3 regions of the Kosakonia pseudosacchari genome follow, and region 1 is predicted to be linked to each of the others. Evidence: predicted binding sites of a transcription regulator. Region 1 holds the regulator's gene; each other region holds the start of a gene.
The links. The regulator Fur, encoded in region 1, represses iron uptake genes when iron is present. The targets are predictions, from matches to a motif close to ATAATAATGAGAACNACTATCAA.
Positions count from the first base shown of each region.

Region 2: feoA (ferrous iron transporter A) is a predicted target of Fur. The motif match lies at 1,754-1,776, and genes of this name have one in related genera.
Region 3: sufA (Fe-S cluster assembly scaffold SufA) is a predicted target of Fur. The motif match lies at 1,689-1,711, and genes of this name have one in related genera.

Region 1 is NZ_CP063425.1:1,422,886-1,426,047, forward strand. It holds gene IP581_RS06585 (beta-N-acetylhexosaminidase) at 1-1,578, shown strand, start outside; gene fur (ferric iron uptake transcriptional regulator) at 1,698-2,144, opposite strand; gene fldA (flavodoxin FldA) at 2,438-2,968, opposite strand; gene ybfE (LexA regulated protein) at 3,132-3,162, opposite strand, start outside.
Region 2 is NZ_CP063425.1:4,516,357-4,519,518, forward strand. It holds gene IP581_RS21545 (Tex family protein) at 1-1,379, shown strand, start outside; gene feoA (ferrous iron transporter A) at 1,873-2,100, shown strand; gene feoB (Fe(2+) transporter permease subunit FeoB) at 2,134-3,162, shown strand, end outside.
Region 3 is NZ_CP063425.1:2,129,782-2,132,943, reverse strand. It holds gene sufB (Fe-S cluster assembly protein SufB) at 1-1,284, opposite strand, end outside; gene sufA (Fe-S cluster assembly scaffold SufA) at 1,293-1,649, opposite strand; gene IP581_RS10045 (Ecr family regulatory small membrane protein) at 2,097-2,285, shown strand; gene IP581_RS10040 (alpha/beta fold hydrolase) at 2,445-3,162, shown strand, end outside.

The sequences.
Region 1 (3,162 bases):
GCGTACAAACTGAACAAATTCCATTTCCATCTGACGGATGATGAAGGCTGGCGCATTGAGATCCCCGGTCTGCCAGAACTGACCGATATCGGCAGTAAACGTTGTCATGATTTGAGTGAGAAAACATGCCTGTTGCCACAGCTCGGTTCCGGACCGGACAGCAATAACAACGGCAGCGGTCACTTCAGCCGTGCCGATTACATCGAAATCCTCAAATACGCCAAAGCGCGACAAATCGAAGTGATCCCGGAAATCGATATGCCAGCTCATGCGCGTGCCGCGGTAATCTCTATGGAAGCGCGGTATGAGCGCCTGATGAAAGAGGGCAAAGAGAAAGAGGCGAACCAGTACCGTTTACTGGATCCGACGGATACCTCCAACACCACCGGTGTGCAGTTCTATAACCGCACCGGCTATCTCAATCCGTGCCTCGATTCGTCGCGTAACTTTGTAGACAAAGTGATTGGCGAAATCCAGCAGATGCATAAAGAAGCCGGACTGCCGCTGAATACCTGGCATTTTGGTGGCGACGAAGCGAAAAATATCTATCTGGGCGCCGGTTATACGGATCAGAAAAAACCGGAAGCGGGCAAAGGCATTATTGATCAGAGCAATCAGGATAAGCCGTGGGCGAAATCGCAAGCCTGCCAGGCGATGATCAAAGAGGGCAAAGTTGCCGACGTTGAACATCTCTCCAGCTATTTTGGCGTTGAGGTCAGCAAGCTGGTGAAAGCGCACGGCATTGACACGATGCAGGCGTGGCAGGACGGTTTGAAAGATGCCAAAGATGCGTCGGTGTTCGCCACCGATCATGTCAACGTGAACTTCTGGGACACGCTCTACTGGGGCGGTTTTGACTCGGTAAATGACTGGGCGAACAAAGGTTTCCGCGTGGTGGTCTCTAACCCGGATTACGTTTATCTCGACTTCCCGAATGAGGTCAACCCGGCCGAAAGCGGTTACTATTGGGGCACGCGTTTTAGCGATGAACGTAAGATATTCAGCTTCGCCCCGGACAATATGCCGCAGAACGCAGAAACCTCGCTTGATCGCGATGGCACCCCGTTTAGCGCGAAGTCCGACAAACCGTGGCCGGGTGCGTATGGCCTTTCTGCGCAGCTGTGGAGCGAGGTGGTGCGCACCGATAATCAGATGGAGTACATGATCTATCCACGTATGATTTCGGTGGCGGAACGCGCATGGCACCGCGCGGGCTGGGAGCAGGATTACAAAGCCGGGCGTGAATACAAAGGCGGTGAGACACATCTGGTGGATGTGAAAGCGCTGGAAAGGGACTGGCAACGCTTTGCTAATCTGTTAGGCCATCGTGAACTGGCGAAACTGGACAAAGCGGGCGTGCACTATCGCTTGCCTGTGCCGGGCGCTCGCGTGGTCGGTGGAAAACTGGAAGCCAATACCAGTTTCCCGGGCATGGTGGTTGAGTTCTCAACCGACGGCGGCAAAAACTGGCAGCGCTACGACGATAAAGCGCGTCCGCAGGTGAGCGGGGAAGTGCAGGTGCGCACCGCCAGCCCGGACGGTAAACGCTTTAGCCGTGTCGACAGCGTAAAAGCGTAATGTGATGTGGTGATTAAACCCGGCGGCGCGAGCTTGCCGGGTTTTTCTTTTTTGCCGTTATCGTTATTGCAGATAAAAAAAAGCCAACCGTCAGGCTGGCTTTTAGGTTTTAAACGCTATTATTTCGCGTCGTGCGCGTGTTCATCTTCGCGGCAGTCACCTTCGGCGCAGTGGCCGTAAAGGTAAAGACTGTGGTTAGTCAGGCGAATACCGTGTTTCGCGGCGATTTCACGCTGACGCGCTTCAATGGAGTCATCACTGAATTCAATCACCTTGCCGCAATCGAGGCAGATCAGGTGATCGTGGTGATGTTGTTGAGTCAGTTCAAAAACGGACTTGCCGCCTTCGAAGTTATGACGGGTCACAATCCCGGCGTCATCAAACTGGTTCAGTACACGGTAAACCGTTGCCAGCCCGATCTCTTCGCCCATGTCGATCAGTCGTTTGTATAAATCTTCCGCACTGACATGATGGTTATCCGGTTCCTGAAGCACTTCAAGGATTTTTAACCGAGGAAGCGTGACTTTCAGGCCGGCCTTCTTTAATGCGGTATTGTTGTCAGTCATGCGGAATCTGTCCTGTTGCTATACGATTCACTTCCTTAGCGGAAGTTATAAGGAATGCACCTGGGGTAATGCGTCTCATTATAGAACTGCCATGGCTGGATGAAAACTGCAAGCCCTCAAGTAAAGTAAGCTTATAAAACGTGGTGTCGCCAGCAAAGTCCTTTACGGCGGCACCCAGTTTAGCAGGGCTTATTGTACAGCGATGGAGAAAAAAGTTAAAAATTTGTAGCAATTATTTCCATTGCTTTTATCTATTAATACGGCGTAACCCACAGATTACGCCGTAAAAAAACTCAGGCATTAAGGATATCGTCCAGGTGCAACTCTTCGCGAACCTGTTTTACCCATTTTTGAACGCGTTCGGAAGTCAGCTCGGGTTGACGGTCTTCGTCAATCGCCAGGCCAACGAAGTGGTCATCGTCCGCCAGACCTTTAGAGGCTTCAAAATGGTAGCCCGCGGTTGGCCAGTGACCAACGATGGTCGCGCCGCGCGGTTCGATGATATCGCGAATGGTGCCCAGCGCATCGCAGAAATACTCCGCGTAATCTTCCTGGTCGCCACAGCCGAACAGCGCAACTAATTTACCGTTAAAGTCGATCTCTTCCAGCGTCGGGAAAAAGTCATCCCAGTCGCACTGCGCTTCACCATAGTACCAGGTAGGAATGCCGAGCAACAGAATGTCATACCCTTCGATATCTTCTTTGCTGCTCTTGGCAATGTCATGTACGTCGGCAACATCTTTACCAAGCTGACTCTGAATCATTTTCGCGATGTTTTCGGTGTTGCCGGTGTCGCTGCCGAAGAAAATACCTGTAATTGCCATGAGTAAAATAACCTCTTGAAACTTAATGAGTATGGTGGTGGCGCTACGCCCACAGATAAGGGCAATCATAGCAGAACAGGGAAGCACGCGGAAACTGCTATCGCGTCGGACTGCACTGTATGACACATGAAAGTGTTATTTCGACGATGTTTCGGAGGATTCGCTAGCCGCGCAATGCCTTCAGCTGCGCCAGC
Region 2 (3,162 bases), 1.8 Mb from region 1:
CAGCACCCGCCGGGCTGCGCGCCACGATGGGCCTCGATCCGGGCTTGCGTACCGGTGTGAAAGTCGCGGTGGTGGATGCCACCGGCAAACTGGTCGCCACCGACACCATCTATCCGCATACCGGGCAAGCGGCAAAAGCGGCAATGGTCGTCGCGGCATTGTGCGAAAAACACCATGTTGAGCTGGTGGCGATTGGTAACGGCACCGCATCGCGCGAAACGGAACGTTTCTACCTTGATGTGCAGAAACAGTTCCCGAACGTGACCGCGCAGAAAGTGATTGTCAGCGAAGCGGGCGCATCGGTTTATTCCGCTTCCGAGCTGGCGGCGCTCGAATTCCCGGATCTGGATGTTTCATTGCGCGGGGCGGTCTCTATCGCCCGTCGTTTACAGGATCCGCTGGCGGAGCTGGTGAAAATCGATCCGAAATCTATTGGTGTCGGCCAGTACCAGCACGATGTTAGCCAGACGCAACTGGCGCGCAAACTGGATGCAGTCGTCGAGGATTGCGTAAACGCCGTCGGCGTTGATCTGAATACTGCCTCGGTGCCGCTGCTGACCCGCGTTGCCGGTTTAACCCGTATGATGGCGCAGAACATTGTCGCCTGGCGCGATGAAAACGGTCAGTTCCAGAACCGCCAGCAGTTGCTGAAAGTGAGCCGTCTGGGGCCGAAAGCCTTTGAACAGTGCGCGGGTTTCCTGCGTATTAACCACGGCGACAACCCGCTGGACGCGTCTACTGTTCACCCGGAAACCTACCCGGTGGTGGAACGTATTCTGGCGGCAACCGAGCAGTCACTGCGCGATCTGATGGGTAACAGCACGGAGTTGCGCAAGCTGAAAGCCAGCGATTTTACCGATGCACAGTTCGGTGTACCGACAGTGACCGACATCATCAAAGAGCTGGAGAAACCGGGGCGCGACCCGCGTCCGGAGTTTAAAACCGCGACCTTTGCCGAAGGCGTGGAAACGATGAATGACCTGCTGCCGGGCATGGTGCTCGAAGGCGCGGTCACCAACGTGACTAACTTTGGCGCTTTCGTTGATATCGGCGTGCATCAGGATGGTCTGGTGCACATTTCATCGCTGGCGGACAAGTTCGTTGAAGATCCGCATACTGTGGTGAAAGCGGGCGATATCGTGAAGGTCAAGGTGCTGGAAGTGGATTTACAGCGCAAACGAATCGCGTTGACCATGCGTCTGGACGAGCAGCCAGGCGACACCAGCGCTCGTCGTGGCAACGGCAACAGCAGCAACCGCGATAACGGCAATCGTAATGCTGCGCGCCCGGCGAAAGCGCCACGCGGCCGCGACAGTCAGCCGGGCGGCAACAGTGCGATGATGGATGCACTCGCTGCGGCAATGGGTAAAAAACGTTAATCTTTACCCCTCCCTTCACCGGGAGGGGTATTTTTTGCAAACACGTTCGAAAAACTCCCAATTAAAACTGTCGATTAATGAAAGAAATGCAATTAACTCGTTATTTCGCCTGGTATTTACTCTTCAAAATTATTAACTAATCACGCCCAATATTTAATTGCGCTATTGGTATCTGCGTTATTTTTCTTACGCGGCGTATATTACAAATATGAAACAAGCATTAACTTTGTAAAATAAAAATTATCTTTTTAACTCGGCGGTAATATTTTCTGGTTTTGCGCAGGCAATACACAACCCAACAAATTTTTGAGCTACGTCAAAAGAGAATCAAATTATCAATTCTGCTCCCGGCAAACGCATTTTTATGATTGATGATAAAAACTATTCTCATTATCATTGGTTCAGTAGATTATTTCTCCACTCCTTCGATGACGAACAGTGCGCCAGACGGCGCGTGATAACTCTTGGCTCGCAGCGTAAATAAGTAGGCTCTATGCAATTCTCTCCAGACAGTGCGTGGAAAATTACCGGTTTCTCCCAAGAAATAAGCCCGGCCTGGCGGCAGAAACTCCTGTCATTAGGGATGTTGCCCGGCTCCTCTTTTAATGTGGTTCGCGTCGCCCCTTTGGGTGACCCGATTCATATAGAAACCCGCCGCGTTAATTTAGTGTTACGGAAAAAAGATCTCGCGTTCCTCGAACTGGAAGCGGTTTCTCGTTAATCAGCCAGTCGTTATAAAGAGTGCTACGTAAAAATGAAAAAATTGACCATTGGCTTAATTGGTAATCCTAATTCTGGCAAGACAACGTTATTTAATCAGCTCACCGGCGCGCGTCAGCGGGTGGGAAACTGGTCCGGCGTAACCGTTGAGCGCAAAGAGGGCCAGTTCAACACGACCAACCACCAGGTCACGCTGGTCGATCTTCCCGGAACGTACTCGCTCACCACCATTTCCGCGCAAACCTCGCTGGATGAGCAGATCGCCTGCCATTACATTTTAAGCGGTGACGCCGATCTGGTGATCAACGTTGTTGATGCATCCAATCTTGAGCGCAACCTCTACCTGACGCTGCAATTGCTGGAGCTGGGCGTGCCGTGCATTATCGCCCTCAACATGCTGGATATCGCCGAAAAGCAGAAAGTCCGCATTGATATCGACGGCCTTGCCGCACGTCTGGGCTGCCCGGTGATCCCGCTGGTTTCCACACGCGGCCGCGGGATTGAAGCGCTTAAATTGGCTGTTGACCGCCATCAACACAACGACAATGTTGAACTGGTGCATTACGCCCAGCCCCTTTCCCGCGAAGCAGACGTGCTGGCGCAGCAAATGGCCGATGATGTGCCGTTGCAGCAACGTCGCTGGATGGGTCTGCAAATGCTCGAAGGTGATATTTACAGCCGCGCCAATTCTGGCGTAAACGAACAGAGCCTGGCTGCCTCGCTCGCTCGACTGGGAACGGAAATGGACGACCCTGCGTTGCATATTGCTGATGCTCGCTACCAGTCGATTGCGGCGATTTGCGATACCGTCAGCAACACGCTCACTGCCGAGCCAAGCCAGTTCACCGCCGCACTTGACCGCATCATTATCAACCGCTTTTTGGGTTTGCCGATCTTTTTGTTCGTCATGTATTTGATGTTTCTGTTTGCCATTAACATCGGCGGCGCATTCCAGCCCATTTTCGACGCAGGCTCGGTCGCCATCTTTATTCACGGTATTCAGTGGCTGGGTTATACGCTGCACTTCCCCGAATGGCTGACCGTGTTCCTGGCGCAAGGGCTT
Region 3 (3,162 bases), 710 kb from region 1:
GCTGTTATTACGGCACTCGACATACGGGAAGGTATGCGCCCCGCAATCCGGACCAATCAGCATCGAGTCGCACTGGGTGAAATTACGGGCATTGGTCGCGGTCGGCATAATTTTCACCAGCCCCCGATAGCTGTTCTGACTATGCCCGGCGGAGATCCCTTTCGAAATAATCGTCGATTTGGTGTTCTTGCCGATATGGATCATCTTGGTGCCGGTATCCGCCTGCTGATGCCCGCTGGTCAATGCGACGGAGAAGAACTCACCGATCGAGTTATCACCGCGCAGAATACAGCTCGGATATTTCCAGGTAATGGCGGAGCCTGTTTCAGACTGCGTCCATGACATCTTGCTGTTTTCGCCTTCGCACAGCGCACGCTTGGTCACAAAATTAAGGATGCCGCCGGTGTTGTTATCCCCCGGGAACCAGTTTTGCACCGTGGAGTATTTCACTTCCGCGTCTTTGTGGATGATCACTTCCACCACTGCCGCGTGCAGCTGATAGCTGTCGCGCACCGGCGCGGAACACCCTTCGATATAGCTGACGTAGCTCCCTTCATCCGCAACCAGAATGGTGCGCTCGAACTGGCCGGTTTTTTCCGCGTTAATGCGAAAATAGGTCGACAGTTCCATCGGGCAACGCACGCCTTTCGGGATGTAGATAAACGTGCCGTCAGAGGCAACGGCGGCGTTAAGCGCGGCGAAAAAGTTGTCATTAGAGGGCACCACCGTTCCGAGGTATTTTTTTACCAGTTCCGGGTGGTCATGTATCGCCTCGCCGAACGAGCAGAAGATGATTCCTTGCTCAGACAATTTTTCACGGTAGGTCGTCGCCACGGAGACGGAGTCAAAAATCGCATCGACTGCCACTTCTTTGCCTTCGCGCACCGGGACGCCGAGTTGGTTAAACGCCTCTTCAACTTCTTCCGTCAGCCAGGCATTTGCGCCGGTCTGTTGCACCGCGCCGGGCTGTGAGGCGCACGTGTCGTCGCAGTTGCCACAGGAAGGTGCGGAGTAGTAACTGTAATCCTGATAATCCAGTTTTTCGTAATGGGCTTTCAGCCAGTGTGGCTCTTCCATCTCCAGCCACGCCCGGAAAGCGTTCAGGCGAAATTCGAGCATCCATTCTGGCTCATTGCGTTTCGCTGAAATGGCCCGCACGACATCTTCATTGATGCCTTTTGCCAGCTCGTCAGTGCTTAACCGGGTAAAAAAACCCTCTTTATAATTGAGGTTGCCGCCGGTCCAGATTTTGACATCGTCAGTTGCTTCAGTATTACGAGACATAGTACCGCCTATACCCCGAAACTTTCGCCACAGCCGCATTCGTGCTGAGCTTTCGGGTTATGAAATTTGAAGATCTGATTTAAACCTTCACGCACGTAATCTACTTCGGTGCCGTCAATAAACGGCATCGCCTGCAGCGGTACGTAAAGGCGTGCGCCGTCAGATTCGTAAAGCAAATCGTCTTCATTCGGTTCCGTCACGGTATCAAGTACATAGCCAAAACCTGCGCACCCCGTCTGCTTGATACCCAGCCGTACACCGAGTACTCCGGCCTGCTTACTGGCCAGCGCACGGATATGTTCTGCGGCAGCGGGTGTCATGGTTAGCCCCCGCCACGTAAAATCTTGCGGATTAAATGATTCCATCGTTTACCTCACATCAGCAGATCAAAGGCTCATAATGCTATGTTAGTGATAATGATTATCACTTCAACCTCTTTTCCGAAGGGTTATTACCCATGAGTCCCTTTTTTCGGCACATGGTATAAGCATAGACTCTGCGCCAGGGCTTTACAGGTAAGTGAAAATTTGTTTAATAAATTGATAAATAATGATTTTAGAGGGCACTGCGGCGGATAAGGGGTAAAAAAGAAAAGATGTATAGTCAATACCTATTATTGAGATAGGGTGTTGGTATTTCTTAATGAAAAAAGTGACTCGCTTAGTAAAACATTACCTTTTCGCAAAACGGCGTCTTAAACGCATAACCCCAACTTCAGCGCTTTGCGTTTTCAAAATTAATCTCCAGTGATATCAATAGGCCGCATGTCGGCGGCAAAATAGTCATAGTAAAAAGTTGAACCGGATGCTGGAATGAGTGTCCGAAAACAAGGATTTTTGACCACATTTGAGCAAGTTATGGATAAAACGGCGTTGATTTTGTTGTTGCTTGCGGTGGTGGTTCTGGTGGTGGGTTTATGGTCAATTTTCAGCGAAACGCTGTGGGTAGTAGCCAGCTTCCTGGAAACGTTGCTTTACCCAACTATCTCCACGCCGGAGTGACGTTATGGTGTTCTGGTCGCTACAGGAAAATGGCTCTGAAATAAGAGAAAACTGTCGAAAAAGAAGAAATGCCCCTCTCATTTCTGAGATAAAGTCAGCTATGTTCGGTTTTTTAAAAATGCGCTCACCTCGCTGGGCCATCAAACAAGGAGAGTATTGATGCATGCAAAACCAATGATGTCTTTTTTAGATAGCGGCGCGGGTTTTCCCGTGCTGTTGGGCCATAGCTATTTGTTCGATAAATCGATGTGGTCGCCGCAAATAGAAACACTCAGCCAGCACTTTCGTGTGATAGCCCCGGATTTGTGGGGACATGGCGAATCCCCTGCTTTGCCTGGCTCCCCAGCCTCTCTGGCCGATATTGCCGCAGACCATTTGGCTTTAATGGATTCACTCAAGATTGACCAGTTTGCCGTGGTCGGCTTATCGGTCGGCGGCATGTGGGGCGCAGAACTCGCTGCCGCCGCACCTGCGCGTGTTAAGGCAATGATGTTATTTGATACCTTTATTGGTGATGAAACCGATGTGGCGCGTGAGCGTTACTTCGCGATGCTTAATGCCATCGATGCGACTGGCACCATTCCGCCAGCGTTGCTTGATTATATTGTCGGTCAATTTTATTCGCAGTTTGCCGCGCCTGCAGATGTTCAGCAGCTTACCGCTTATCTTTCCTCACTTTCTGCAGAACAGCTTCGCAAAAGCATTGTGCCGCTCGGTAAATTGATTTTCGGCCGACCAGATCGTATGACCATTCTGGATTCTGTGGCTTGTCCGGCGCATGTGGCAACTGGCGAACTGGATCTGCCGCGCCCGCCAGTGGAAGGGCGACAGATGGCAGAAGCATTAGGTTGTGAATTCACGTTGATTCCAAATGCGG